3 regions of the Mycobacterium sp. NPDC050441 genome follow, and region 1 is predicted to be linked to each of the others. Evidence: predicted binding sites of a transcription regulator. Region 1 holds the regulator's gene; each other region holds the start of a gene.
What was found. The regulator LexA, encoded in region 1, represses DNA repair genes until DNA is damaged. The targets are predictions, from matches to a motif close to CGAACANNTGTTCG.

Region 1 (10,297 bases):
GATACCGGCGGGCCTTCCGAGTCGCCGGGTCCGGGCCGGCGATCCTGCTGATCCACGGTATCGGTGACAACTCCACCACCTGGCACACCGTGCAATCGGCGCTGGCGCAACGGTTCACCGTGATCGCCCCGGATCTGCTCGGCCACGGCAGCTCCGACAAGCCGCGTGCGGACTATTCGGTCGCGGCCTACGCCAACGGGATGCGCGACCTACTCAGCGTGCTCGACATCGACCGGGTGACCGTGGTCGGTCACTCGCTGGGCGGTGGCGTGGCCATGCAGTTCGCTTACCAATTCCCGCAGTTGGTGGACCGTCTCATCCTCGTGGGCGCCGGTGGGGTCACCAAGGATGTCAACATGGCGTTGCGGGTCGCCTCACTCCCGATGGGCACTGAGGCGCTGGCGCTGCTGCGCCTGCCCCTGGTGCTGCCGGCGTTGCAGTTGGCCGGCCGGGCCGCGGGCACGGTGTTGGGCTCAACCGGGCTCGGCCGCGACATCCCCGACATGCTGCGCATCCTGGCCGATCTGCCGGAGCCGACGGCATCGTCGGCGTTCGCCCGGACCCTGCGCGCCGTCGTGGACTGGCGTGGTCAGGTGGTGACGATGCTGGATCGCTGTTACTTGACCGAATCGGTTCCGGTCCAGTTGATCTGGGGTGAACGAGATTCGGTCATCCCCGTCAGCCACGCCGAGATGGCGCACTCCGCAATGCCCGGTTCCCGGTTGGAGATCTTCTCCGGGTCCGGGCATTTCCCGTTCCACGACGATCCCGACCGCTTCGTCGAGGTGGTCGAACGCTTCATCGACACCACCGAACCGTCGATCTACGACCAGGATCGGCTGCGTAGCCTCCTGCGCAGCGGCCGCAGCGAATCGGCGATCAGCGGGTCCTTCGACACTCAGATCGCGGTGCTCGACGCAATGGACGCGGACGAGCGCAGCGCAACCTGAGCCGCTCACCCGGACGGGTCCGGACAGTCCGCCCGGCGAGCGCGTGATGCGACGTAGCATCGGGTCATGGCCATCGACGTCACCGTGTTACGCGTATTCACCGACGCGGACGGCAAGTACGGCAATCCGCTGGGAGTAGTGGACAACAGCACTGTCGCTCCTGCCGATCGCCAGCGGATCGCCACCGAATTGGGTTACAGCGAAACGGTATTCATCGATCTGCCGCAGCCTGGCGGCAACTCGGCCAATGCCCACATCTTCACCCCGGTCACGGAACTGCCGTTCGCAGGGCACCCCACGGTGGGCGCATCGTGGTGGCTGCGCGAAACCGGGTTGCCGGTCAACACATTGCGGGTGCCGGCCGGGATCATCCAGGTGGAATATGACGGCGATCGCGCCGTGGTCAATGCCCGCTCGGAGTGGGCATCGGAGTTCGCGATCCACGACTTGTCTTCCGTCGACGAACTACTCGCCGCCGAGCCCGATGATTTCGCCGATGCCGACGAGAACTACCTGTGGGCCTGGATCGACGAGGAGCACGGCACGCTACGAGCCAGGTCGTTCGCCCCGCACCTGGGGATCCCCGAGGACGAGGCCACCGGGTCCGCAGCGGTACGGATGACGGATTATCTGAGCCGGGATCTGACGATCATCCAGGGGAAGGGTTCGGTGATCGAGACCCGCTGGAATCCGGAGGGCTGGGTTCGTCTGGCCGGCCACGTCGTCAATGACGGCACCACCCGACTGGACTGAATTACGCCTCGGCGCGGTGCGCCCGCAGCGCCTCGATCTCGCGCTCGAAGTCCTCGGCCGACGAGAACGACCGGTACACCGAGGCGAATCTCAGGTAAGCGACCTCGTCCAGTTCCCGGAGCGGTCCGAGAATCGCCAGGCCGACCTCATGGCTGGGGATCTCCGGCGTGCCGAGGCCGCGGACCGCGTCCTCGACCTTCTGCGCCAGAACATTGAGCGCATCGTCGTCGACCTGCCTGCCCTGACAGGACCGGCGCACTCCACGGATGACCTTCTCCCGACTGAAGGGCTCGGTCACCCCGCTGCGCTTCACCACGGCCAGCACCGCGGTCTCCACGGTGGTGAACCGCCGTCCACACTCCGGGCACGATCGCCGGCGCCGAATGGCCTGGCCCTCGTCGGTCTCGCGCGAATCGACCACACGCGAATCAGGATGACGGCAGAACGGACAGTGCATTACCGCTCCTTCGTCATGCCGCCGGACAACTAGCTCGAGCGCCCTTGAGCGTACCCGCGATGCCCGCGGCAGACTCACCGCCGGGTCCAGTGGCGCGTAGGTGCTCACTCCGACACCGACCAGTGTGGCTGCCGGCCATGACGATTCAGCGGCCATTGCGCTGCTCAGCCAACCGGCGCGAGCAATGTCTGCCCGGGGTCGACCGCCGCGGATTCGAGTTGGTTGAGGTCTCGGATCTGCTCGACGACCCGGGCCACCGGAGCATCCGGGGCGACCCGGCGAGCCACCTGCTGCAGCGTCTCCCCTGATTTCACCTGGACCACCGCGAGCTCAGCCGGCTCCGGGCTCTCGGTCCCCATCACCCCGCCGAATTGGGCCACCAGGCCAAGCCACACCGTGATACCGGCGGCGACCAGGGCCAGCAACACCGTCGTCGCCGGCGTGATGGGCCGACTGCGATGCGATGCCCGCGACATCAGCACTCCGGTTCCGCGGTAGCGGACCGCACCGGCGGCGGGACGGTCGGGCGCCGGCCGCTGCACCGGGCGCACCCGGCGCACCGGCCTGGCCGTACCGGTACCGAAGGTGGCGGTGCCCCTGGTGCCGGCACCGCCACGAGTCCGGACGCGCTGCGGTGGGGACTGTGGCACGGCCCGAACAGCGCGGGAACGGCTATCGGCGGGGATATCGATGATCGCCATCTGACTGCCTTTCGGTGGGACGGTTTCGCTCTTGTGTTCGAACATACTCGCTCAGGTGTTCGATTGATAGAACATGTGATCGAACTGTTGCCAAACGATAGAACGCGGCACCGACAAGTTCGGGCCGCCAACCCGCACACGGGTCCGGAATCGCGTCCCCACGCGCCCCACCAGCAGACACGCCCGCAACACGCCTCGAACACATGTTTGATTAATGTTCGATCAACGACTACATTCGGCCACATGAGCGACGACCGCAGCAGGGACGGCAAAACCGACAACCCGGCCGGATCGGACGGCGCGGGTCCACGCCGGGCCGAGGGGCTCACCGACCGGCAACGCACCATTCTCGACGTGATCCGCGCGTCGGTCACCAGTCGCGGCTACCCGCCGAGCATCCGCGAGATCGGCGATGCGGTCGGTTTGACCTCGACCTCGTCGGTCGCCCATCAATTACGCACCCTGGAACGCAAGGGCTACCTGCGTCGGGATCCCAACCGACCGCGCGCGGTCGACGTGCGCGGCGCCGACGATCCGACGGCCGCCGCGCTGGTGTCCACCGACGTGGCCGGCTCCGACGCGCTACCCGAACCGACCTTCGTGCCGGTGCTCGGACGTATCGCCGCCGGCGGCCCCATCCTGGCCGAGCAGGCTGTCGAGGACGTCTTCCCGCTGCCCCGCGAACTGGTCGGCGAAGGATCGCTGTTCCTGCTCAAGGTCGTCGGTGACTCGATGGTCGATGCCGCCATCTGCGACGGTGACTGGGTGGTGGTGCGCCAGCAGAGTGTGGCCGACAACGGAGACATCGTGGCCGCCATGATCGACGGCGAAGCCACCGTCAAGACGTTCAAGCGGACCCGCGGTCAGGTCTGGCTGATGCCGCACAACCCGGTATACGACCCGATCCCGGGCAACGACGCCGCGGTGCTCGGCAAGGTCGTCACCGTGATCCGCAAGATCTGACCGACGAGGCGGACCCGGCTCCACCGGATGGTTGCCGGGTCCTGCCGCTCAGTCCGTGCGCACGAACCCGTTCGTGCGGGCGAATTCCTCACTGGCGAACCAGATCTCGGCCACTGCATCGTCGTATTCACTGCTGTCCGGTGCCCAGTACCGGCCGGACTTGGTATCCGCCTTGATCGGATAGCCCTCCGGCGCGCGGTTCGGGTCCTCCAACGGTAGATGGATGGCGGTGGCACTGGGTATCTCATCGAGTTCGATGGCGGCATGGCGTCCGCTGTGGGCCTCACTGCTGTAAGCCTCACCGCCGTGGGCCTCACCGCTGTAAGCCTCACTGCTGTAGGCCTCTACCTCGCTGATGACGCGGGTGGGCGCGGTGTCGACGTTGTCCTGATCGCTCGGCACTGCCAGGCCGCTCAGCGCCGCGAAACCCTGCGCCTCGCGCACTCCGCCGACCGGACCGCTGAGTGACCCGGTGTCCGCCTGGTCCTCGTCCACAAGCTCCGCTTCGATGTCGTCGACATCGTCGCCCTCGGCGACTTCCTCGAAGTCGGCGTCGATGGGCGTATCGAGGTCCTCGTCGTCGAAGTCGTCGTCCTCGAAATCGTCATCGTCATAGTCGTCATCATCGTCATAGTCGTCGAAGCCCTGTTCCGGGCCGGCCAGCTGCGAGGAATCCTCCGGCGGTTCCTCGTCCTCGCCGGGCGTCCCATAACCACCGGCCCCTCCGTGCGGGGCCGCCCATTGACTCACCGGGATGGCGATATCGGTGGGCCCGTCGAACGGAGACGCCGCCCCTCCTGATTCCTCGCCCGGCCCGGCGAACCGCGCCGTCGCAGCCTCGCCGCCGCCATAGGCAGCGCTCGGCCCATAGCCGTTCGCCGCATCGGAGCCGCGATCATCGCGGTACTCATCCTGGTCGTACCCACGCGAGCCGTAGCGGGCGTCGTCGTAACGGTCCTCGTCGTAGGACGAATCCCCGGGTCCGCCGTCGTAGTCATCGTCGAACGGGTCATGGTCGAAGTCGTCATCGCCGCCGGCGCGGCGACGGTGCCATAGCGCGGCCCCCACGATCAGCCCGGCGAGCAGCACAACCGGGACCACCGCGATCAGCCACCACCAGCTCCAATGCCAGGAGAACGGCTTCTTGTTGTCCGCATCGGAGGGCTGCGGCCCCGAGGCCGGGGTCTGCCCGAGTCCGGGAACCTGCAGTCCACTCAATTCGGAGGCGAGTTTCGACGGCTCGGTGGTGAACTTGTTGGCGTCGCGGTCCCACGAGATCACTCCCCCGCTGAACCGCTGGCTGATGACATTGCCGTCTTCGGTCTGGTCGGCCATGGGGGCGCCCAATGCGCCCTTCGCCCCACCGAGCTTCTCCCAGGCCGCGTTCATCGCGCCCCGCACGATCACCGCGCCGTAGTCGGGAGTCCAGAAGATGACGGGGTTGTCGGTCGCGGCGAAGGTGCTGATCCGGCTGTTGGGACCCAACCCGCCCTCAGACTCGCTGGTGGTCGGGAAGCCCAGATCGCCTTCGGGTCCACCGACGCTTTCGTACTTCTCGAGCAGCTGACCGGTGATGGCGTTGGCTCCGGTGGCCGGGCTATAGAAGATCTTGCCGCCGGCGTACTTCTGGCCGAACCCGCCGTCGCCGATCGGATACTGGTCGCCGTCCTTGGCTCCCAGTGGTCCCATCACGCCACCTGCCTCGCGACGCGCGGCGGCGATCGACGCCGCGGGATCCGACGGTACATCCAGGCCGCCAAGCTGATCGGCCAGTTCCGGCGGCTCGGTGGTGAATGCCTTGGTCTTGCGGTTCCAGGAGATCTCTCCGCCGGTGAACTTCTGTGAGATCACATCGCCGTCGAACATCTCATCGTCGGAGGGGACGCCCAGCACTCCGGCGGAGCCGCCGAGCTTGTCCCACGCGGCATTGATGGCACCCCGTACCACCCGGGCACCGGTGGACGGAGTCCAGAAGATGACCGGGTTGTCAGGCGCGCTCAGGGTCGAGTTGCGGCTGTCAGCGGCACGCCCGGCACCTTCATCGATGGTGGGGAATCCCATGTCGCCGTCGGCTGGACCGCCCAACGACTCGTACTTCTCCAGGATTGCGCCCTGCATGAAATGTGCGCCGGTCGCCGGGGTGAAGAACATCTTGCCCCCGGCGAAGTTCTGCGCGAAGCCAGAACCCACCGCGTACACGCCGCCCTGCCGCGGCCCCAGCGGGCCGCCGTCGCCACCGTTGGCGTCCCAGGCGGCGGTGACCGCCGCGTCGGCATCCGACTCCGGGCTGGCCGAAGCCACCGCCGGCACCACCAATGCAGCGACCACGAGTGCGAGCAGGCCGACCGCCAACCGCCACACGGCCGCGTTCAGCCTTGCTCCCGGCCTAGTCATGCGCACTCCCCACTCGTTCGGCAAAGTTTTCTTAGAAATGTCCCGCCCGGACAACTTTGCGTCAGCACGTGACGATAACCAAGGAACGTGGCCGATCATGACCAAAAAAGCCCCAATATCTGGGTCTGACGGCCCAGAATTGGGCTTTTCGGGGCGTCACCTGGCGTAAATCGGGGGCCGATGGCCCGCTAGACGCCCAGACCGCGTCCGATGATCTCCTTCATGATCTCGGTCGTCCCGCCGTAAATGGTCTGCACGCGCGCATCCAGGTAGGCCCGCGCGACCGGGTACTCGCGCATGTAGCCGTAACCGCCGTGCAGCTGCAGACAGCGGTCGATGAGCTCAACCTGCTTCTCGGTGGAGTACCACTTGGCCATCGCGGCCTGCTCCACGGTGAGCTTCTCGTCCAGGTGCAACCGGATGAACTCGTCGACCATGATCCGCACCACGGTGGCCTCGGTCGCCAGTTCGGCCAGCAGGAAACGGCTGTTCTGGAAGCTGCCGATGGGCTTGCCGAACGCCTTGCGCTCCTTGGTGTACTGCACCGTCTGCTCCAGCACCGCCTCCATCGCGGCGGCGGCCATGATGGCGATCGAGATGCGTTCCTGCGGCAGGTTCTGCATCAGGTAGACGAACCCCTGCCCCTCCTCGCCGAGCAGGTTCTCGACAGGCACCTTGACGTCGGTGAACGACAGTTCGGCGGTGTCCTGGGCCTCCAGGCCGATCTTGTCGAGGTGTCGGCCCCGTTCGAAGCCCTCCATGCCTCGCTCGACCACCAACAGCGAGAAGCCCAGAGCACCCTTCTCCGGGTCTGTCTGAGCCACCACGATCACCAGATCGGAGTTGATGCCGTTGGTGATGAAGGTCTTGGACCCGTTGAGCACGTAGTGGTCACCGTCGCGGACCGCGCGGGTCTTGATGCCCTGCAGGTCGCTGCCGGTACCCGGCTCGGTCATTGCGATCGCCGTGATCAATTCGCCGGTGCAGAACTTGGGCAGCCAACGCTGCTTCTGCTCCTCGTTGGCGAGCCGCAGCAGATAGGGCGCCACGACATCGTTGTGCAGGCTGAAGCCGATACCGCTGTACCGCCCGGCCACGGTTTCCTCGCAGACGATCGTGTTGTAGCGGAAGTCGTCATTGCCGCCGCCGCCGTACTCCTCGGGCACCGCCATCCCGAGAAAGCCCTGCTTACCCGCCTCCAACCAGACCCCGCGGTCGACGATCTTGTCCTTCTCCCACTGGTCGTGGAACGGCGCGACATGCTTGTCCAGGAATGCCCGGTAGGACTCGCGGAACAATTCGTGCTCGGGTTCGAACAACGTGCGCTCGTACTTCACAACACTGCCCATGGCGTTACCTCCGGTACTGGTTACGGATTTGGGGCCAACCTATACCAACCGGGTGGTTGGTCAGCCCCGGGGAGGGTGGGGATCGCCCGTAAACTCTGGCTATGCCCCGGTCCCCCATGAGCCTCGCGCACTGGGGTGCCTTCACCGCGGACGTCGCGGCCGGCGACATCGCCGCCGTCACCCCGTTGGACGGTGACGCCGACCCCTCACCGTTGCTCGGCAACCTCGCAGGCTCGATCCGGCACCGCTCGCGGATCGAGCGACCCGCGGTGCGACGCGGGTGGCTGCGCGACGGCCCCGGCCCGAGCGCCCAGCGGGGCGCCGACGAGTACGTCGCGGTGCCCTGGGATGAGCTCACCGAGTTGCTTGCCGACGAGCTACGCCGGGTCGTGGACAACCACGGCAACGAGGCGATCTACGGCGGCTCCTACGGCTGGGCCAGCGCCGGACGCTTCCACCACGCCCAGAGCCAGGTGCACCGCTTCCTGAAAATGCTTGGCGGCTATACGTTTTCCCGCCACTCCTACAGCCTTGGCGCCACCGGGGCGATCATGCCGCGAGTCGTCGGCACCCACGACGACCTGTTCAAGCGCTCCACCGATTGGGACGTCATCGCCGAACACACCGACCTGTTGGTGTGTTTCGGCGGCGTCGCGCTGAAGAACACCGGCATCAATCACGGTGGCACCACGGCACATCCGGCCCGCGACGCGCTGCGCCGGATGCGTGCGCGCGGCGGACAGATCGTGTCACTGAGCCCGCTGCGCGACGACGTCGACGGCGACTGCCAGTGGCTGGCTCCGGTGCCCGGTACCGACGTCGCGGTGATGCTCGCGCTGGCCTATGTCCTGGCCACCGAAGGCCTGGCCGATCCGGATTTTCTCGACACGTACTGCACCGGGTATCAGCGGTTCGAGCGCTACCTGCTCGGCCGCGACGACGGCGTCGCCAAGACCCCGCAGTGGGCGTCTCGACTCAGCGGTCTGCCTGCCGGGGAGCTGACGGCGCTGGCCCGGCGCATGGCCGCCTCGCGCACCTTGGTCACCGTCAGTTGGTCGCTGCAGCGCGTCCGCCACGGCGAGCAGGCCCCGTGGATGGGCCTGACCCTGGCCGCCATGTTGGGCCAGATCGGTATCCCCGGAGGAGGTTTCGGGCACGGCTACGGGTCGATGAACGAGCCGGGACTCCCGCCGTTGCGCTGCGGACTGCCCGCGCTGCCGCAGGGCCTCAACCCGGTGCAGACGTTCATCCCGGTCGCAGCCGTCACCGACATGTTGTTGCACCCAGGGCAGCCGTTCGACTACAACGGCCTGCAACTGACCTACCCCGATATCAGGTGCGTGTACTGGGCCGGCGGCAATCCGTTCCACCATCACCAGAACATTCCGAGATTGCGCCGGGCCCTGTCCCGGGTGGACACCATCGTGGTGCACGACCCGTACTGGACCGCGATGGCCAAGCACGCCGACATCGTGGTTCCCTCGACCACCGCCTACGAACGCGAGGACTACTCGGGTTCGCGCAACGACCCGCTGCTGGTGGCCATGCCCGCGCTGACACAGCCGTATGCCGAATCCCGCGACGACTACACCACGTTCTCGGCGTTGGCCGCGCGGCTCGGGTTCGGCGAGCAGTTCACCGAGGGCCGTACGGCGCGGCAGTGGCTGATCCACATGTATGAAAGGTGGTCTGCCGGACTGGATTTCGAGGTACCCAGATTCGACGAGTTCTGGACTGCCGGGCAGCTGCGACTGCCCACCGAACCCGGACTGACGCTGCTCGCCGATTTCCGGGCCGACCCGCTCGGGCACCGGCTGGCCACCCCGAGCGGCCGGATCGAGATCTTCTCCCAGGACATCGACGGGTTCGACTACGACGACTGCGCGGGCCACCCCCGGTGGTACGAGCCGACGGAGTGGCTCGGCGGCGAGCGTGCCCGGGCCTATCCGTTGCATCTTCTGGCCAATCAGCCCGCGACCCGTCTGCACAGCCAACTCGACGGCGGCGCCACCAGCCAGTCATCGAAAGTGCAAGGGCGCGAACCGATCCGAATCCACCCCACCGACGCCGCCGCCCGCGGTCTGACCGATGGCGACGTGGTGCGGGTGTTCAACGACCGAGGCGCCTGCCTGGCCGGGGTGGTGATCGACGACCGGTTGCGCCCGGCGGTGGTGCAGCTGTCCACCGGGGCCTGGTTCGACCCGGCCGATCCGTCGGATCCCGATTCGATGTGCGTGCACGGCAATCCCAACGTGCTCACCGACGATGTCGGCACCTCCTCGCTGGCCCGCGGCTGCACCGGGGCACATGTCCTGGTGCAGATCGAGAAGTTCGCTCGCGCCCTGCCCCCGGTGCGGGCACACGAGCCACCGGTGATCCGCGCGCGGTGAATCGGTTGGACGGTAGTCACTTCGGCCGTTTGCCCGTTGACGGTTGCGTGCCGGTGCAAAGATCCCTTCAGCGCTGACGGCGTCGTCAGCAGAAGGAGATCCGGGCCGATGCCATTCTCACCCCGTTCTGCTGCCAGGTCACTGCTGGTGGGCGCCGTGGCCCTGTCCGGTTCGGTGGCCATCGGTCTGACACCTGTCGGCACCGCGGCGCTCGGTCTGGTGGTGGCGGTGACGCCGCTGGTGGTGCCCGGCACCGGAACCCCGAACCCGCAGGACTCCAACAACTACATGGCCAACGCCGTCGCCTATTACGTACAGCCGAGCGGCAATTGCGGTGCGC
Region 2 (10,297 bases), 230 kb from region 1:
CCCGGTCCGTGGGATCGATCGTGATCAAACCACGGGTCTCGGCCGCAGCCACCGCATCGGCGTCGGTGATCGCGGCCAACCGCTCCAGCTGGATCGGCTCGGCCACCGCGAGGACGTCGACCACCTCGCTCACCGCCGGCGGCAGGGCACCGATTCGCGTCTCGATCAGTTCGACCAGGCCCGGCGGCATCACCGGATCTCCGGTCCACCGCCAGTAGCCCTGCCGACAGGCGAGCCGCCCCTGCGCGACTTCCTGTTCGACAATGTTGCGCAGGTACAGCACATTGCCGCGGGTAAGCCGCCACAACCGTTGCGCTGCTTGCTCATCGATCGGACCCCCGAGCGCGGCAGTCAGCAGTCGGGTCGACTCGTCCCGGGACAACGGCTGCAGGTCCAACCGATCGAACCGGCCGCGCTCGCATGCCGTCAGAACCTCGGCGGGTACCGGCGCACCGGTACGCGCGGTCAGCAGGAGCTTGGCCGCGCCGCGCTGCACGATCTGTTGCAACACGAAACCCGACAACCCGTCGAGCAGGTGAGCGTCATCGACACACACCAGCACGGGCCTCCCGTTCGATGTCCCGGTCAGGCCGTCGATCACCCGGCCGACCAGCGCCACGCTGTCGGCGTCCGAGGTTCCCACCCACCGCGCGAACGTTCCCAACGGCAGCGCCTGGGCGGCTGATGTCCCTACCGCCCAACGGGTTTCACGACCACCCGCGGCCACGGTCGAGAGTGCCTCGCGGGCGATTCGGCTCTTGCCGACTCCGGCGGCCCCATAGATCACGATCCCGGACAGTTCGGCGGAGGCCAGCGCAGCGTCGATCAGCCGGGTCTCTTCCAAACGCCCCGTCAGCGGCCAGGCCAGTCGCACGCAACGAGATTAGGCCGAGACAAGGTCGTTAGCACGGGTAACGACGAACTTCGATGTCGTCAGAGGTCCGGGGCCCGGCCGAGCGTGGTCACCGGCCGGTCGTGCCGTCGATCAGTTCGCGCAGAATGTCGGCGTGGCCGGCGTGGCGGCCCGTCTCTTCGATCATGTGAGTGAGCGCCCAGCGGACGGTGGGTGCGGCCCGTCCCGGCCGCGATCGAGGAACCGGTGCCGCGAGGTCGGCGCAATCATCGAGCACCGTGTTGGCGCACTCAACGGCCTCCCGGTACCGGGCGACTATGTCAGCGACGCGGTCCGACGGTTCGACAGCGAAGGTCGCCTGCCAGTCGGTGACATCGTCCCCCAGAAAAATCCACCGTTCGACGTACGTCAGATGATTCAGGACGCCCAGCAGCGTGGTCCCCGACGGCACCGCGGACGTGCGCGCCATCGGTTCCGGCGCGCCGTCGACCTTCATCGCGATCGACCCGCGCAGATAGTCGAGAAACCCCCGCAAGACCTCGGATTCGCTGTTCGCGGTCCGCGGTGGCGGATTGTCGTGCCTGCGACGATGGCTTGTGTCCACCATGCCCAGTATCAGCGCGGCGGCGCGCTAAGGCACGGATCTTGCCGTTCCGGCAAAGGTGCCGCTCACCCCGCCAGCGCCTGGCGGGCATACGCGCGCACGTCGGCGTCGGTGTCGTCCAACGCCACGGTGAGTGCCCGGCGGGCCGTCGACTCCGATCCCGCCCACCGGCTCAGGCTCAGCACCGCGGCCTTGCGGACATCGAGGTGCTGGTCCTCCAGCGCCCGCGACAGGGCGGGTACCGCGACCGCGGGCACCGCCCCGGCCAATGCCCGCGCCGCGCCCTGGCGGATCTGCCAGGCCGATTCGGTGAATGCCTTCTCGACACTGACCACGTCATCGTCGGTGCAGCCGACCGCGCCGAGCGAGGCCAGGGCCGCCGCCCGCACCAGCGGATCGGGGTCGTCCAGCGCCACGCGCACCGCATCCGCGCCGGCGCGCAGGGTCGCCAGGCCGCCGACAGCGGCGATCCGCACTTCCCGGTTCTCGTCGGTCGTGGCTGCCGCCACGCCGGTGTGATCGTCGACCGACACCAGGGCCCGTACCGCCTCGATCCGTACCCGGTGATCGGCATCGATCGACGCGACCCGGTACGCCTGGGCGCTGCCTACGCGCCGGGCACTCAACAGGTACACCGTCACCGCGCGGACCACCGGGTCCGCGGACTCCAGCCGGTCGGCGAAGGCACCCGGGTCGGGCAGCACCTCGACGAGTTCACGGACCGAATCCGCAGTTTCCCGCCGCACACCGGCGTCGTCGTCGGCCAGGGCCGCCACCAGCGCGGGCTGGTATCCGTCCGGTAGATGCTCGACGAGGGTGGCGACCGCCGTACGGCGCACGCCGGCGTCCGGGTCGGTCAGGTAGGTGCTCAGATCCTCCAGCGACGGTTCCTCCAAGGCCAGTACCGCAACGATCCGTGGTGACGGCGGCTGAGCGGATCCCGGGCGGACCCGGGAGTGCTCGGCCGCCGGAGCCCTGCCGCCGTGAAGGTGTGGCTGGTCGACGGTGGTCACCGGGTCCTGCGAAGTCAGGTGATCCAGCTCGGGTACCGCGACGAAATACGGTGCCACGGGCCGTTTCACGAACTGCATGGCGCCGTCGACACTCTTGTACAGGTTGAGGTGGTAGCGCCACTCCGTGTCGTCCCGCTGGGGCAGATCGGCACGCTCATGGTAGAGGCCCCAACGTGATTCGGTCCGGGTCAACGAGGACCGGGCCGCCATCTCCGCGCAATCACGGATGAAGGACACCTCCGCGGCACGCATCAACTCGTGCGGGGTGCGGGCGCCGATCCCCTCGACCTCGGTTGCCATGCGCTCGAAGGTCTGTACCGCGATCGACAGCTTGGTGGCAGTCTTCGGCGGTGCCACATAGTCGTTGACGAACCGTCGTAGTTTGAACTCGACCTGCGGTTGCGGCGGACCGTCGGGGTGACGCAGCGGGCGGTAGATGAGCTCGTGGGCCTCGGCCACCTGATCGGCCGGAAGTTGGTCCGGCGCCGCCACTTCCGGAAGCGTCGAGGCCGCATGTTCACCGGCGAGGTCGCCGTAGACGAACGCGCCGATCATGTAGTTGTGCGGGACACACGCCAGGTCGCCGGCCGCGTACAGGCCGGGCACCGTAGTGCGGGCATGCTCATCCACCCACACACCAGACGCGGAATGCCCTGAGCACAAACCGATCTCGGAGATGTGCATCTCGATATCGTGGGTGCGGTAGTCATGCCCCCGGTTGGCGTGGAATGTTCCGCGGGTGGGCCGTTCGGTGGTGTGCAGGATGTTCTCCAGAGTGGTCAGCGTTTCGTCCGGCAGATGGCTGACCTTGAGGTAGATCGGTCCGCGGGCTGATTCGATCTCCTCCTTGACCTCGGCCATCATCTGCCCCGACCAGTAGTCGGAGTCGACGAACCGCTCCCCCAGTGCATTGACCTGGTAACCGCCGAACGGGTTGGCCACGTACGCGCACGCCGGGCCGTTGTAGTCCTTGATCAGCGGATTGACCTGGAAGCACTCGATTCCCGACAGTTCGGCGCCGGCATGGTAGGCCATGGCGTACCCGTCACCGGCGTTCGTCGGGTTCTCGTACGTGCCGTACAGATAACCCGACGCGGGTAACCCGAGGCGGCCGCACGCCCCGGTGGAAAGGATCACGGCCTTGGCCGCGACGGTGACGAATTCGCCTGTGCGGGTGTTGAATGCCGCGGCGCCGACCGCCCTTCCCTCATGAGTCAACACGCGCACCGGCATCAACCGGTTCTCGATCCGGATCTTCTCGCGCATCGACCGTTGCCGCAGCACCCGATACAGGGCCTTCTTGACATCCTTGCCCTCGGGCATCGGCAGCACGTAGGCGCCGGACCGGTGTACACGGCGCACGGCGTACTCACCGTGCTCGTCCTTTTCGAATTTGACCCCGTACCGCTCGAGCCGTTGCACCATGGCGAATCCGCGGGTGGCGGTCTGGTAGACGGTGCGCTGGTTGACGATTCCGTCGTTGGCCCGGGTGATCTCGGCGACATAGTCCTCGGGCTCGGCCTTGCCCGGGATGACGGCGTTGTTGACGCCGTCCATCCCCATCGCCAGCGCTCCGGAGTGCCGCACGTGGGCCTTCTCCAGCAGCAGGACCTGGGCGCCGTTCTCGGCGGCGGTGAGTGCGGCCATCGTGCCCGCCGTACCGCCGCCGATCACCAGCACATCGCAGTCGATCCGGACGGCGTCAGCGACATCGGGAATCTCGGTCAGCTCGGTCATGGATGCTCCAGGGCGGCAATGATCTCGGCGCGCAGCGCGGATCGTTCGGGATGGTCGGTTCGGGGCTGGCCCACCTCGATGAGGGCGCGCAACGGCTGGCCGGCACGCCCGAGCACCGCGACACGGTCACCGAGTGTGAGTGCCTCGTCGACGTCGTGGGTGACGAACACGATCGTCGTCGGATGGGCCTGCCAAGTGTCGATCAGCAACCGCTGCATGGCCGCCCGGGTCTGGGTGTCCAGCGCGGCGAACGGCTCGTCCATCATGACCGCGCGGGGTGCACCGGCCAGGCCGCGGGCCAGCTGAACGCGCTGCCGCATGCCGCCGGACAGATTCTTCGGCAGGAAGTCAGCGAACCCGGACAGGCCGACCTCGGCGATCCACCGGTCGGCACGCTCGCGCCTCCCTGCTTTCGGCTCGCCCCTACGCCCATTGCGCGGCTCGCCGCTACGCCCATTGCGCGGCTCGCCGCTACGCCCATTGCGCGGCTCGCCGCGGAGCTGCAGGGCCAGTTCGATATTGGACCGCACCGTGCGCCACGGCAGCAACGCGCTGTCCTGGAACACCATGCCGCGGTCGCGCGAAGTGGTGGTGACCGGTTCGCCGTCGGCCAACACCCGGCCGCCGTCGGGCCGCAACAGCCCGGTGAGCGCACGCAACAATGTGGACTTGCCGCAGCCCGACGGACCGGTGAGCACCAGGATCTCGCCGGGCTGCACGGTGAGGCTCAGATCCGCGATCACCGGAGCGCCGGTGTAGGACAACGTGATTCCGTCGAGTTCAAGCCGCATCCCCGTGCCGGCAAGCGTTGTGGTCATCGCACACTCTCCTCACCACGCGGCAACCAGCGCGTGACCCGGCGCCCGATCAACTCGACCGCCGCGGCGGTGAGGAAGCCGAGGACACCGATCGTGATGATGCCGACGAACACGGCGGGATAGTTCAGCACCGTGTAGGCCTGCCAGGTGCGGTAACCCACACCCAGCCGGCCCGAGATCATCTCGGCCGAGATCACGCAGATCCAGGCCACACCCATTCCGACCGAGAGCCCGCCGAACAGTCCCGGCAGGATGCCCGGCAGCACCACCTGGCGCAGCACGTCGAGGCGACCGCCACCGAGGGTGCGGACCGAGTCCTCCCAGATGGTCGGCAGCGCACGCACCGCATGCCGGACGCTGACCATGATCGGGAAGTAGGCCGCGAGGAACGTGATGAAGACGATCCCCGCCTCATCGCTCGGGAACAACAGGATTGCCACCGGCACGATGGCGATCGCCGGGATCGGGCGGGCCAATTCGGTGAGCGGGCCGAAGATGTCGGCGAACAGTGCCGTGCGTCCCAGCAGGATTCCGGTGATCACACCGACCACCGCGGCGATACCGAACCCGGTGAGAATCCGGATCAGCGACTGGCCGAGGTCCAGCCAGTACTCCGGTGTGCCCAGCCGGTTCACCAGGGCCGCAGTGATTTCGGTGACGGTGGGCAGGGTGTCGAACCGCAGACCGAACCGTACGTCGTTGGCGGTCAACAGCTGCCACAGGACTATGGCACTCACCACCGACGCCAGGCGGATCAGCCGATGCCGCCAGACCGAAGGCGCGGGGCGGGTACGGGCGGCGTCCGGCGCGGCCGGAAGGTCGCTGACCGCAACCGGTGCGGCGTCGGTGGTGGTCACACCGCACCTGCCAGCGCTTGCTGATAGTCGACGATCGCTGCACCGGGATGCGTCGTGATGTAGCGCTCGGCGCCCGCCTGAGTGCCGAACGGCAGGTGGCCCTCAGCGCCTGATCCGGGCAGGCGCACCCACACGGCCTTGTCTGCGAACCACCGGGTACCCAGTTCGGCGTCGGAGATGTAGGCGGCGCGGACCTTCTTGCCCTCGCCTTCGGCCTGCCGGATCGCCTTGAGCAGGCACACCGGCGTCGCAGCCGCCGTGGTGGTATCCGATCCGTCAATCCAGAGCTCACCTGCCGTGGCGGGATTGTCGACAGCGCTGTGGCACACCGGGTCGGTGCCGCTCAACGCCGACGGGTTGGCGTTCGAGGCCAACGCCTTCTCGTAATCCTGGCCGCGAGCCGAGAACGCCGCCCGCAGCGGTCCGTCCTGCACGAAACCGGGAACATCGAGGTCGGCGAAGTTGTCGATCGACTTCAGATAGGGCACATCGCCTTTGAGTGCGTCGACCAGCGACGGTTTGAGCGTGGTGTCGAACGAGGTGCCGCCCGGCCCGTTGTACAGGTAGACAACCTCCTGTGGCAGCCCACTGCCCTCGGCCACGAGGCGGGCCGCCTCCAACGGCTTGGTGTTGAGAAAGTCGGTGGCATCCAGTTGGGCCTGTAGGAAGGCGTCGAGGACCTCCGGGTGGTCAGCCACATACGCCCGGCGCACCACCACACCGTGCAAGGTCGGATAATTCAGCTCGGCCCCGTCGTAGAGCAGCTTGGCCTTGCCCTGCTGGACCAGCAGCCCCGGCCACGCGACGAACTGCGAAAGCGCCTGAACCTGACCAGATTCCAGCGCCGACGCGCCGACCTGCGGCTGCTGGTTGAGCACCTCCACACCGGCCTTGGCGTCGATACCGCCCTTGCCGAGCGCTTGCACCAGCATGCCGTGGCCGGCCGAACCGACGCTGGCCGAGACCTTCTTGCCGGCCAGATCGGTCAACGACTTGGCGGGCGAATCCGGTGCCACCACAACCATGTTCAGCGCACCCTTCGGGTTGTACCCGGTGACCGAGACGATCTCGGTCTTGGCGCGTTCGTTGGCCTGTGTCTTGGATCCGTTGATGAGCATCGGATAGTCACCCATGGAACCGATGTCGATCTTCTCGGCGACCATCTGCGCGGTGATCGGTGCGCCGGTGTCGTAGTCCTGCCACGTCACGTTGTACTTGGTGCCGGTGCGGGTGGTGATGTCGGCCAGGCGGCGTTCCAGGTACCCCTGGGCGCGCAACAACGTTCCGGCGGTGACGGTGTTGATGGTCTTGGACTGGTAGCCGACGACGACATCGACGGTGTCGGAAGATTTCGTCGCCGAGTCCAGGGAGCAACCGGCGGTCACGAGCGTGAGACCGGCGGTAAGGGCGATCAGGGCTGATTTCACTTCAGGTCCTCTAGCGGATGAGATAGGGCATGTTGACGGTGACCGCGCCGGTGGGACAGCGGGCCGCGCAGGGCCCGCAGTACCAGCACTCGTCGACGTGCATGAAGGCCTTACCGTTCTCGGGATTGATGGCCAGCGAATCCAGCGGGCACACGTCGACACACAATGTGCAGCCCTCGATACACAGGGACTCGTCGATGGTCACCGGGACATCGGCGCGTTGATTGACCAGCGTCATGCGTCACTCCTAACAAGGTTGCCGCGCATGGTGATTCGGTCACCACGCATCCTGATGTACTCCAGGTCGACGGGCGTGCCGTCATCCAGGCTGGTCAGCCGCTCGGCCATCAGCAGCGCCGATCCGGCCGGCACCTGCAGCGTCGCCGCGGAGTGCGGGTCGGCCGAAACCGCTTCCAGGGCAAGGCTCGCCCCACCCAGGCGCCGCCCACTGACCCGTTCGATGAGCGCGAAGATGTCGTTGCTCTCCAGCGGGTGGCCGATCACCTGCTCACCGATTTCGGGAGCGAGGTAGGTCAGATCCAGCGACAGTGGCAGATCCGCGAGGTAGCGCAAGCGCTCGATGAAGACCACTTGCGTACCCGGCTCGAGTGCGAGCTTTCGAGCCACCGCCGGAGGGGCCGAAAGTCGCTGTACGGCACGGACTTCGTTACGCACGTCGCCGTAGTCCTTGAAGGTCTCTTTCAGACCCACCAGCGCGTCGAGGCCATGATCGTACTTGCGGGCCGCGACGTGCGTGCCGACCTTGGTGCCGCGGTCGATCAGCCCCTCGGTCTTGAGCACCGCGAGGGCTTCACGGATGGTGTTGCGGGAGACGAAGAATTCGGCGGCCAGTTCCGCCTCGGGTGGCAGGGCGCCGTCATAGCTGCCCTCGTAGATCTGATGGCGCAGGACGTCGGCCACCTGGCGGGCCTGATCTGCGCGCGCACGGCGGCTCGGCAGCGATACGGGATGGGCTTCGGGCTGCGACGACACGCAATCAACGTAAGGGGCGATTCAGGGTCGTCGCAGTGCGGCGATTTCGCTGTCGGCGCAGGTTAACTGATTGCGCCGCCGCCCGACGTGAAGTACCTGGCGAAACCTTTCCCCAGGCACGCATTACGCCACCTCGGCCGTGACAAGAATTTACAAATCGCGATGATCGAAACGTCGTCACGATCCGATTGTGTGACCGCGGGCCGGCCCAAAAAACTTTGGTCACTCTGACCACGTCTGTCCCTATCGGCGGTTTCTTGTCGGGTTATCGAACTAATGTTCGAATCATGAAGGTCGGGTTGGCGCAGAGCCGAGGTGCAGTGCAGGCTGCGCTGGCCGGGCACCTGGCTGCGACCGCGACGCTTGTCGATATTGATTTCACCGGGTTCGACACCGCAGAGTTGTTGGCGATCCAGTCCGGGCGCGAGGAGCAGGCCCGCACCCAGGCCCTCATCGATCACCGCCTCCAGTCGGCGCTGATGGCCCGGACCAGCCCACCCGAGGTCGGCGGCAAATCATGGACCGACGTCCTTGCCACCCGGATGCGGATCAGCCGCAAGGAAGCCTCACGCCGAGTGTCCGCGGCCGCGGACCTGGGCCCGCGGTATTCCCTCACCGGCGAGATATTAGAACCGTTGCTGCCCGCATGCGCCCAGGCATTGCGGTCGGGGTCGATCAACACCGAACACATCACGATCATCCGCGACACGTTGGCAGAGGCCGAAAAGTACGTCAGCGCCGCTGAACTCGCCCAGATCGAATCGGACCTGGTGACCGCAGCGACCCGCGACACTCCCGAAACACTCAAGGCCGCCGCCGACAAACTGCTCTACCTGCTCAACCAGGACGGCGACGGGCCCGATGTCGCAGCCCACCTGCGTGGGCTGCGGATCGGCAAACAGGACGCCGACGGATTGGTTCACGTCGAAGGCTGGCTGGACCCCGAGGCGGCGTCCTATCTCACCACCGTCACCGGCGTGTGGGGCGCGCCCGGCATCAACAACCCCGATGATCCCGAACCACTCCACAACCCGACACCCAACCCACTCGAGACCCCTGCCGACTCACCCGAGACCGACGCGGCTGAACCGTCGGCCACCGAAGCCCGGGCTGAACGCGACACCTCCCCAGAGCAGGAGCAGGCCGCCAACCGCGACACGCGTACCCAGTCCCAGCGCAATCACGACGCGTTCAAAGTGGCGCTGCGCGAACTACTGATGTCCAAACGGCTCGGCCAGCACGGCGGCCTCCCGGTCACCGTGGTGGTCTCGACCACGCTGGCCGAACTGGAGGCCGGGGCCGGAATCGCGGTCACCGGCTCAGGCATCCGGATGCCGATGAACGACCTCATCCGGCTGGCGTCGCACAGCATCCACTACCTGACCGTCTACCGCCACCACACCGCCGAGCCGCTGTACATGGCCCGCACCACACGGTTGGCAACCAAAGCCCAACGACTCCTGCTCTACAACCGTGACCGAGGATGCACCCGCCCCGGATGCACCGCACCGGCAGACTGCTGCCAGGTCCACCACGCCAAAGCCGACTGGCGACACGGCGGACAAACCGACGCCCCCGACCTCGCACTGAGCTGCGGGCCCGACAACCGCCTGGTCGGGCTCGGCTGGACCACCAGCATCGATCCCGACACCGGACGTATCCACTGGCATCCCCCACCCCTGATGGACACCGGGCAAGACACCCTCAACCATCACTTCCACCCCGAAGAACTACTAGTCCCCCCAGATAGTCCCCCGCAACGAAGTAGCTGACAGACCGAACAGCCCCCGAACCAGCTCAACCACGCTGGCATACAACGTGATTGAGTTCCACCAGGGCGCGTGCCGACGGACAAATTGCCCTGGCACGATCACACCCTCGGCCCAGCCCGCCCTAACTCGCAGTCACGCTCACGAGCCCGCCGCGCTGACCGTGACCGGAATGCCGTTGAGCGCACCGTTTCCGGACGGTTCGTCGATGAAGTCCGGCAGCGAC
Region 3 (10,297 bases), on a different contig from region 1:
GGTGAAACCCGCACAGTCGACCGCCAATTGCATGAGCTGCTCCTGGAACAGCGGGATGCCCAACGTTTTCTTCAGCGCGGATTTCATCGACGGATGGTCGTAGGTGACTTCCTCCAGACCGTTGCGACGACGGATATAGGGGTGCACCGAACCACCCTGGATCGGGCCCGGCCGGATCAGCGCCACCTCGACCACCAGGTCGTAGAACTCCCGTGGCTTGAGCCGGGGCAGGGTGGCCATCTGCGCGCGGGACTCGACCTGGAACACCCCGACCGAGTCGGCCTTCTGCAGCATCTCGTAGACCGCCGGCTCGGACAGATCCAGCTTGGCCAGGTCGACGGCGATGCCCTTGTGCTCGGCCAGCAGGTCGATGGCGTAGTGCAGCGCCGAGAGCATGCCGAGGCCGAGCAGGTCGAACTTCACCAAACCGATTGCCGCACAGTCATCTTTGTCCCACTGCAGCACGCTGCGGTTGGCCATGCGGGCCCACTCCACCGGGCACACGTCGGCGATCGGGCGATCACAGATCACCATGCCGCCGGAGTGGATACCGAGGTGCCGCGGCAGATTGGCGATCTGGGTGGCCAGCTCGATCACCGGCTGCGGGATGTCTTCCGCTTCCGGGGAGTCGGGGCGCCCGCTCCACCGGCTGAGCTGCTTGCTCCAGGCGTCCTGCTGCCCCTGGGAGAACCCCAGCGCCCGGGCCATGTCGCGGACCGCGCTGCGTCCGCGGTAGGTGATGACGTTGGCAACCTGGGCAGCGTAGTCCCGACCGTAGCGCTCGTAGACGTACTGAATGACGTTCTCGCGCAAGTCCGATTCGATGTCGATGTCGATATCGGGCGGCCCGTCGCGGGCCGGGGACAGAAACCGTTCGAACAGTAGCTCGTTGGCAATCGGGTCGACGTTGGTGACCTTGAGCGCGTAGCAGACCGCCGAGTTGGCCGCCGATCCCCTGCCCTGACACAGGATGTCGTTGTCCCGGCAGAACCGGGTGATGTCGTGCACCACCAGGAAGTATCCGGGGAACTTCAGCTGCTCGATGATCCGCAGTTCGTGTTCGATCTGCGCGTAGGCCTTGGGAGCCCGCTCCGGCGGCCCGTACCGCTCGGCCGCGCCTGCCATGACCAGATGGCGCAGCCAACTGTCTTCGGTGTACCCGGCCGGGACGTCGAACGGGGGCAACTGCGGGGCGATGAGCGCCAGGCCGAAGGCACACTGCTCACCGAGATCTGCTGCGGCCGTCACGATCTCGGTACCGAACAGCCGGGCCATCTCCTCCCCCGAGCGCAGATGAGACCCACCGAGCGGCGCCAGCCACCCCGCCGCGGTGTCCATCGAGTTACGGGCCCGGATCGCCGCCATCGCCATGGCCAGTCGGCCCCGGTCAGGCGCCGCGAAGTGCGCACCGGTGGTGACCACCACTGCGGTTCCGAACCGCTGGGCCAGCCCGGCCAGGACGGCATTGCGTTCGTCGTCACACGGATGGCCGTGATGGGTGAGTTCGATGCTGACCCGGTCGGCCCCGAAACGGTCAACCAGATCGCCCAGCGCGGCGGCGGCAGCCTCCGGACCACCGCGGGAAAGTGCCTGGCGGACATGCCCTTTACGACAACCGGTGAGGATGTGCCAGTGCCCACCGGCGGCCTCGGTGAGTCCGTCGAAGTCGTAGCGGGGCTTGCCCTTCTCACCACCGGCCAGGTGAGCCTTGGCGATCTCGCGGGACAACCGCCGGTACCCCTCCGGGCCGCGGGCCAGCACCAGCAGATGCGGGCCGGGCGGATCGGGATCCTCGGTGCGGGGAACGTTCCCCAGCGACAGCTCGGCACCGAATACCGTGGCCACGTCCAACTCCCTGGCCGCCTCGGCGAACCGGACCACGCCGTAGAGCCCGTCGTGATCGGTCAGCGCGATCGCCCGCAAGTTCAGCCGGGCCGCCTCCTCCACCAACTCCTCCGGCGTGCTCGCACCGTCGAGGAAGCTGTAGGCGCTGTGCGTGTGCAGCTCGGCATAACGCACCGACGTTCGCGGCCGGTCGAGTTCCGGCGGCTGATAGATACCGCGCTTACGAGACCAGGCCGGGCTGTCCCCGCCATCGCCGTCGGGCTCCAGTGGCAGGCCGGAACGACGCGGCTTGCCACCCGCGGCGGGCCGCGGCGACTGGCCAGAGAGCACCCGCTCCATTTCCGACCAGCTCGGCGGCCCATTATGCCAACCCACCGCCCCAGTATATCGAACATTTGTTCGACAACTCTCGGAACGTCCGCCTCTGCGGGCAGCCTCGTGATGCCGATCACGCCACCGCCCCCTACGATGCCGTTGGGCTGGGGATCGGCTGTGAAAGGACGGGCATGGCGTCGACGAAGTACATCGGGTATGTCGGTGGTGTCGCGGTGGCGGCGGGAGTGGGCGCGGCGCTCGCCGTGGCCGGACAGGGCACCGCCCACGCTGATTCGACCGACGGTGCGGCCAAGGACTCGAAGAACAGCACGTCACAGCACGTCAAGGCCGGACCCAAGCGCACTGCGGTCAAGGCCGGCAAGACGAAGACCGGCGAGGCCACGACCGGCGAGGCCAAGCGGCCCAAGCCACTGTCCAAGGTCAAGGACACCCTCGAGAAGCAGGCCGGCAAGATCGAGAACGCGGCTGCGCAGGTCACCGATGCCGTCAAATCCGCCAAACCGGTGGCCGCCACGCCCAAGCCGAAGCCCAGCGCCGAGGAGTTCGAGGCCGGTCAGGTCGCCAAGCTCAAGGACCTGTTCGCCCCGAAGCAGGCGGCAGCTGCCAGGCCGGACCCGGTAGTGGCCGACAAGTCGGACACCGAGGCCGTCGTGCAACCGGTCAGCAGGTCACTCGTCACACCGAAGGTGGGCGCCGTGCAGACCCAGGCCGACACCGCGGACGGTGGCCAGGCATGGGATCCCAACCCGTTCCGGGCCGACGATCCAGAGCCGAAGGACATCCCCGAGCCGATCCTGAATCTGCGGAACGCGTTGATGAACACCGCCCTTCCCGACGAACTCGACCCGTTCATCCGGGAAGCCACCGAGCAGATCTACCGGGGCAGTCAAATCGTGCCGTGGGTGAACGCGGTGATTCCGATCAGCAAGATTCTGCCAAGCCTGGCGCCCGCCCTCGGCGATGATGCCGCGGCCCGCGATGCACGGCAAACGATCATCAACGAGCTGATCAAGACCACTCCGCCGGGTTCGGCGGTGTACTACGGCTACGACATTGCCGCAGACCTGCTCAACGTGGAAGACCAGGGCGCCGATCTCAAGGTCCAGGCCGTCGCAACGGTGTGGGACCTGCTGGATCCGTTCCAGCTCGCGCACAACAAGGGCAACTCCGGTATCGGCGGCTCTGCCGGCTAGCAGCTGACCTCGCGGTAGCGCGCCTACTCCACGAGCGACGGGGTGTCGTGCCGCAGCGTCTCGCCCCGGAAGAACTCGGGGCTGCGGGACCGCCAGATCATCATCAGCACGGCACCGAGGATCAGCACGCCGAAGCCGATGTAGAACACCAGGCCGATGCCGCCGATTTCCGCACCGCTGGCGTTGTCCGGGTTCATACTCTCGCCAATCGAGATCACGAATACCGCGGCCAGCACGGTTCCGCCGAGCAGCGGGAACAGGAACTTGAACACCGCGTTGTGCGCGTTGGCGAACAGCTCACGGCGGAAGTACCAGACACACGCAAATGCCGTGATGCCGTAGTACCAACAGATCATGATGCCAAGGGCGGCAATGGTATCCAGCAGGGCACTCTCGGAGAGCAGGCTCACCACGGTGTAGAACACCCCGGTGACCACCCCGGCGGTGACGGTCGCGAACACGGGCACCAGGTACCGCGGGCTGACCTCGGCAAAGCGCGCCGGAAAGGCCTTGTAGGCGCCCATCGCCAGCATCGCGCGGGCCGCCGGCAGGAACGTGGTCTGCAGGCTGGCCACCGACGAGGCCAGGATCGCCAGGAACAGCAGCGGCCCGGTGTAGGTGCCCAGCACCGGATCGGCCAACGCGGCGAATACGTTCTCGGCATTGTCCGGATTGCCCAGCCCCAAGTCGGTTTCCCCGACGCCGGCGTACATCATCACCGCGACCGCAATCACCAGATATGTCGCCAGGATCGACAGCACGCACAGCAGCCCGGCCCGCCCCGGCACCTTCGTCGGATCCTTGGACTCCTCCCCCAAGGTCAGGCAGGTGTCCCAGCCCCAGAAAGCGAAGATCGATCCGGTCACACCAACCACGAAGGCGCTCAACGCAAGTCCGGTGAACGGGTTGAACCAGTCCAGATCGAACGACAAGCCGGCAGGTGCGTCGCCGCGGCCCACGTGCACGAAGGCCATCACCGCGAACGCCAGTAGCACCACCATCTGGAATCCGACCAATACGTACTGCACCCGTTCACTGGTGGTGATGCCGCGGCTGGCGACTGCGGTGGCGATGGCGAGGAACACCAGCGTGGTGAGGATGTTGATGGCCTTGTTGTCGGCCAACTCGGCGATGGACTGATGGTTGGTGATCCTGGCGATGAACAGGTAGAAGAACTCCACCGCGATGGCAGCCAGGTTGGACAGCACGATAATCGACGCGACCACCATGCCCCACCCGCACATCCACCCGACATACGGGCCAAACGCCTTGGTGGACCAGGTGAACGACGCCCCGCAGTCGGGTGCACGCGAGTTCAGTTCGCGGTAGGCGTAGGCGGTCAGGAACATCGGGATGAAGCCGGCGATGAAGATCGCCGGCATCTTGAGTCCGACGGCGGCGACGATCAGCCCGATGCTCGCAGTCAGCGTGTATCCGGGTGCCACACACGAGATGCCAAGGATCGCACCGGAGAACGTGCCGACCTTGCCCGCGGCCAGACCCTTGGAGACCAGCCCCGCAGAGTGCTCGGCAACTTCGAGCTTCTGGTGCGACGCGGATTCCGATGCGGACTCGGTCATGAGTAGTCCTCGCCATCTTTCAGTTCATCCCGGGGCACAACCACCATGGGAACGTCGAGCACCCGCAACATCTTGGCCGCGGTGGAACCGAGGAAGATCCGCCGCGGCGCACTGAGCCGGCTGGATCCGACCATGATGATGTCGCCGTCATCCCAGCCCAGCTGTTCGACGGCGGCCTCGACACTGGGACCGTTCACGATGGTGGAGGTCACCGGAAAATCGGCGGGCAGTTCATCTCTGGCGGCATCCAGTGTCCGTTCGGCGTGCGCGAGCGCATGTTCTCGCACCGCCTCGCTGTCGCCCCGCAGCGAGCCGAAGGTCGGATCGAGGGCGACCAGCGACACCAGGCGCAGCGGTATGTCCGCGGCCCGACTCGCCCGTACCGCGGTGGCGAGCAACAGATCCGACCCCTGGCGTTGGCCGATGGCGCAGGTGATTTCATGCACCCGCTCAACCTTGACAAAGCGGGTTCCGCGTGGCGCCACCGCGACCGGTACCGGCGATGAGTGCAACAGCTCGTTGACCACCGACCCCAGTGAGTAGCTGCCGACCAGTCCGCCGCCCGCGCCGCCGACCACGATTGCGGCCGCCTGCAGCCGCAGCGCTTCGCGGATCAAGCCGTCGGTGAACGACTCGTCGAAGCTCAGATGCGTGTGTGCCACAACGTCGTCGGGCACCGAGGCCAGGGCATCGTCCAACCAGCCCTGCGCCTGTTCGGCCAGCACTTCCTCGTAGCCGCCGCCTTTGGGGACGGTGCCCGGTGGCGCGGTGTCGGGCGGTAGCACGATGCAGATGTTGACCTCGGCGTCCAGGGTTCGGGCGAACCGGACTGCCAGGGCCAACGCATCGGCGCCACCGGGAGTGGCCAGATACCCAACGACCAGGTTTACCTGCGTCATCTGCCACCACCCATCCCGCACGGCACCGTGCGCGCGTAGTGGGTCGATCCTGTCAACCCACCACGCGGTGTGCAGGGCTTCTAAGAAATTGCCGGATCAGTCGGAATACTCGGCGGCGCCGTCCTCCAGCACGACCCGGGCATCGGCACCGTCGGGCCCGGCAGCCTCGGTGCGGAACACCGCCCGCCCCGGTTCGGTGCGCCAGATCGACGTGGTCAGCGTCTCACCCGGGAACACCGGCGAGCTGAACCGCGCCGCCACCGCCTGAACCTTCGTGGCGTCGCCGCCGCCGAGTTCGGCAACAAGCGCCCGCCCGGCCACACCGTAGGTGCACAGGCCGTGCAGGATCGGCTTCGGGAACCCGGCCAGATTCTGCGCGAACCACGGATCACTGTGCAACGGGTTGCGGTCCCCGGACAGTCGATAGATCAGCGCCTGATCCTCGCGGGTGGGCAGCACCACCTGGGCGTCGGGTTCGCGGTCGGGAATCTGCGGTGCCACGGGGCGCTGCCCCGGTTGTCCACCGAACCCGCCTTCACCCCGAATCACCACGGTGGTAAGGGTTTCCGCGACAACCTCGCCGCTGGCCGGATCGGCGCCGATGCCCTTGAGCATGACCACCGCGTTCTTGCCCTCGCCCTTGTCCTGGATGTCGACGACCTCCGAGACCACACTGAGCTTTCCGGCCGGGGGCAACGGCCGGCGCAGCCGGATCTCCTGGGAGCCGTGCAGCAGCATGCCGAAATTGAAGGTGCCGATCTTGAGTGCCGCCGGGAAGGCAGAGCAGGCGATCACCGCGTAGGTCGGCAACACCTGCTGTTCGATCTCGTGACTGTTCTCGGTGGTGAACGCGAGATCTGCGGTGCCTGCGCCCACGCCGATGGCGTACAGCAGAGTGTCACGGTCGGTCCATTCGAACGGAATCGGATCGGTGGTCTCGCCAATGGCTTCCGGATTGAGGGGCATGCGTGCCGACGATAGCGGCTCAGCGGTTCAGTTGACCGGCCTTGTTGACGTTTGCTCGATCTAAGGCCACGATGGCTCGCATGCGCTATGTCGTTACCGGCGGTACCGGGTTTATCGGCCGCCGAGTGATCACCCGGATTCTGTCCCGCGAACCCGGCGCCGAGGTGTGGGTGCTGGTGCGCCGTGAGTCGCTGACGCGGTTCGAGCAGCTGGCCCAGAACTGGGATGAGCGAGCAAAACCGCTGGTCGGTGACCTGACCTCGGCAGATCTCGGGCTGTCCGACACCGATGTCGCAGAGTTGGGCGATGTCTCGCATGTGGTGCACTGCGCAGCCATCTACGACATGACGATCGGTGAATCCGAACAGCGGGCGGCCAACGTGGAGGGCACCCGCGCGGTGATCGACCTGGCCCGGCGCCTGGACGCCACGTTGCACCACGTGTCCTCGATCGCGGTGGCCGGCAACCATCGGGGCGTGTTCACCGAGAACGATTTCGACGTAGCGCAGGACCTGCCCACGCCGTATCACCAGACGAAGTTCGAGGCCGAACTGCTGGTGCGCTCGACGCCGGGCCTGCGCTACCGGGTGTACCGGCCGGCCGTCGTGGTCGGCGATTCGGCGACCGGTGAGATGGACAAGGTCGACGGCCCGTACTACTTCTTCGGCGTGCTGGCACGCCTGGCCGCCCTCCCCAGATTCACGCCGATGATGCTGCCCGACACAGGCCGGACCAACGTGGTGCCGGTGGACTATGTCGTTGAAGCGATGGTCGCGCTGATGCACACCGACGACAAGGACGGTGAGACCTTCCATCTCACCGCGCCGAAGACAACCGGGCTGCGCGACATCTACCGCGGTGTGGCAGCAGAGGCCGGACTGCCTCCGCTGCGCGGGTCGCTGCCACGGGCCACCGCGGCGCCCGTCCTGCAGGCACGGGGACGGGTCAAGGCGGTGCGCAACATCGTCGCCACCCAGCTGGGCATCCCGGGCGAGGTGCTCGACGTGGTCGAGCTGCGGCCGACCTTCACCGCGGACAACACCACCGCCGCACTGCGCGGTACCGGGATCTCGGTACCCGAATTCTCTTCGTACGCACCGAAACTGTGGCGTTACTGGGCCCAGCACCTCGATCCCGACCGGGCCCGTCGCGACGATCCGGCCGGCCCCCTGGTGGGCAAGCACGTCATCATCACCGGCGCCTCCAGCGGTATCGGACGGGCTTCTGCCATCGCAGTCGCCGAACGCGGCGCGTGCGTCTTCGCGTTGGCCCGCAACGGTGACGCGCTCGACGACCTGGTCGCCGAGATCCGCTCGGCCGGCGGGCAGGCCTACGCATTTACCTGCGACGTCACCGATTCGGCGTCGGTCGAGCACACCGTCAAGGACATCCTCGGCCGGTTCGGCCACGTCGACTACCTGGTGAACAATGCCGGCCGGTCCATCCGCCGGTCGGTGGTGAACTCGACGGACCGCCTGCACGATTACGAACGGGTGATGGCCGTCAACTACTTCGGCTCGGTACGCATGGTGCTGGCGCTGCTTCCGCACTGGCGCGAGCGCCGGTTCGGCCACGTGGTCAACGTGTCCAGTGCGGGCGTGCAGGCCAACAGCCCGAAGTACAGCGCCTACCTACCGTCCAAGGCTGCACTCGACGCCTTCTCCGAGGTGGTCGGCACCGAGACCCTGTCGGATCACATCACCTTCACCAATATCCATATGCCCCTGGTGAAGACGCCGATGATCGCACCGTCGCGCAAGCTCAACCCGGTGCCGCCGATCTCTGCCGAGCATGCCGCGGCCATGGTGGTGCGCGGCCTGGTCGACAAGCCGGCCCGGATCGACACCCCGCTGGGCACCGTCGCCGATTTCGGTAATTACCTGACCCCGAAACTGTCGCGCCGTGTACTGCATCAGCTGTATCTGGGCTACCCGGACTCGGCGGCCGCGCAGGGCCAGATCGGTGAGAGCTCTCAGGAGACAGCCGGCGAGCCGGCGCAACGGCGGCCGAAGCGGCCGGTCCGCAGCGGCCGCACCTTGCGGGTCCCGCGCGCGGTGGCTCGCCCGGTCAAGCGCGCGGTGCGGTTGGTGCCCGGCGTGCACTGGTAGGTCAAGGCGTCTCAACAGCTTTCGCGACTGCACTGTCCCAGGCCAGCATTGCCAGGTCCGCGGTCGTGTCCATGTCGGCACGTGACGCTCCGTCCCTGGCCTGAATGGACAGCCCGTGGAGCACGGTGATCAAGAACGACGCGAGCCGCTGCGGGTCGAGATCGGACGGTAGCTCGCCGTCGGCCATGGCCGCCCGGATCCGGGCCAGCAGCCGCGCGCGGTCCTCGTCCCGGTAATTCTTGAGCAGGTCGCGCAACACCTCGGTCTCGGTCGAATAGGCGATTCCGGCGAGCACGATCAGGCAGCCGGGCGGGCTGTCGGGATCGGCGTACTGGTCCACGCTGTCGCGCAGCATGGCCTCGACCGCGTCGCGGATCGGAACCGGGCGCTGCAGCGCCATCGCGAGCGGCGAACGTTCCGGGGCACCGTAGTACGCGACCACCTCGCGGAACAGGTCTTCCTTGGAGCCGAATGTCGCGTACAGGCTTGGTGCGTTGAGCCCCATCGCCGCGGTCAGATCACTCACCCGGGTGCCTTCGTACCCACGCTCCCAGAACACGTCCATCGCGGCCCGCAGTGCGGTGTCGCGGTCGAACGCGCGTGGCCGGCCGCGGCGCGCGACGGGTTGACGGGACATACGGACAGTCTATATTTGTAGTGCCTATTACAAAATTGATTGGAGCCAGGTATGGCGTTGACGGCATCGACACCGAAAGCACTGACATCCAAGGCCGCACTGATCACCGGGGGCAGCCGCGGAATCGGTGCGGCAATCGCGTGCCGCCTCGCCGCCGAGGGCGCCGACGTGGCCTTCACCTACCACTCCTCACCCGGGCGGGCGGCCGAAGTGGTCGACGCGATCACCGCCGCCGGCGCGAAAGCTCTTGCACTACAGCTCGACAGCGCTGCACCCGACGCGGCGCGACGCGCCGTCGACGCCGTCCTCGAAGCGTTCGGCCGGCTGGACATCCTGGTGAACAACGCCGGGGTGTTCCCCAACGGTCCGCTGGACCAGGTGAGCGCCGCCGATATCGACCAGGCCATCAATCTGCACATCCGCGCGCCGTTCCTGTTCAGTCAGGCCGCCGCGACGGCCATGGGCGAGGGCGGCCGGATCATCACGATCGGCAGCAACCTCGCCGACCGCACCCCCTTTTCCGGGGTGACGCTGTATTCGACGACCAAGGCCGCCGTCGGCGCGCTCGCCCGGGGACTGGCCCGTGATCTCGGGCCCCGTGGAATCACCGCCAATGTGGTGCAGCCGGGCAATACCGACACCGAGATGAATCCGGCCGACAGTCCCGAGGCCGTCGCCGACCTACCGAATATTCCGCTGGGACGCTTCGCGCGGGCCGGCGAAATCGCCGCCG

Region 2: a site for LexA is predicted at 8,572-8,585, ahead of AB0I14_RS07295 (DUF222 domain-containing protein). Genes of this name have one in related genera too.
Region 3: a site for LexA is predicted at 2,234-2,247, ahead of AB0I14_RS11450 (error-prone DNA polymerase). Genes of this name have one in related genera too.

What each region holds. Positions count from the first base shown of each region.
Region 1 covers NZ_JBFAJS010000002.1:219,052-229,348, reverse strand. The annotation lists gene AB0I14_RS06175 (alpha/beta hydrolase) at 1-950, shown strand, start outside; gene AB0I14_RS06170 (PhzF family phenazine biosynthesis protein) at 1,017-1,703, shown strand; gene nrdR (transcriptional regulator NrdR) at 1,705-2,160, opposite strand; gene AB0I14_RS06160 (LysM peptidoglycan-binding domain-containing protein) at 2,325-2,906, opposite strand; gene lexA (transcriptional repressor LexA) at 3,105-3,824, shown strand; gene AB0I14_RS06150 (hypothetical protein) at 3,873-6,218, opposite strand; gene AB0I14_RS06145 (acyl-CoA dehydrogenase family protein) at 6,407-7,567, opposite strand; gene AB0I14_RS06140 (molybdopterin-dependent oxidoreductase) at 7,669-9,957, shown strand; gene AB0I14_RS06135 (PE-PPE domain-containing protein) at 10,066-10,297, shown strand, end outside.
Region 2 covers NZ_JBFAJS010000002.1:453,207-463,503, reverse strand. The annotation lists gene AB0I14_RS07335 (LuxR C-terminal-related transcriptional regulator) at 1-874, opposite strand, end outside; gene AB0I14_RS07330 (DinB family protein) at 963-1,460, opposite strand; gene AB0I14_RS07325 (fumarate reductase/succinate dehydrogenase flavoprotein subunit) at 1,523-4,207, opposite strand; gene AB0I14_RS07320 (ABC transporter ATP-binding protein) at 4,204-5,025, opposite strand; gene AB0I14_RS07315 (ABC transporter permease) at 5,022-5,882, opposite strand; gene AB0I14_RS07310 (ABC transporter substrate-binding protein) at 5,879-7,309, opposite strand; gene AB0I14_RS07305 (ferredoxin family protein) at 7,320-7,547, opposite strand; gene AB0I14_RS07300 (GntR family transcriptional regulator) at 7,544-8,302, opposite strand; gene AB0I14_RS07295 (DUF222 domain-containing protein) at 8,590-10,074, shown strand; gene AB0I14_RS07290 (molybdopterin-dependent oxidoreductase) at 10,213-10,297, opposite strand, start outside.
Region 3 covers NZ_JBFAJS010000003.1:488,588-498,884, forward strand. The annotation lists gene AB0I14_RS11450 (error-prone DNA polymerase) at 1-2,220, opposite strand, end outside; gene AB0I14_RS11455 (hypothetical protein) at 2,352-3,374, shown strand; gene AB0I14_RS11460 (APC family permease) at 3,398-4,954, opposite strand; gene AB0I14_RS11465 (universal stress protein) at 4,951-5,853, opposite strand; gene AB0I14_RS11470 (MaoC/PaaZ C-terminal domain-containing protein) at 5,950-6,819, opposite strand; gene AB0I14_RS11475 (SDR family oxidoreductase) at 6,900-8,927, shown strand; gene AB0I14_RS11480 (TetR/AcrR family transcriptional regulator) at 8,929-9,564, opposite strand; gene AB0I14_RS11485 (SDR family oxidoreductase) at 9,616-10,297, shown strand, end outside.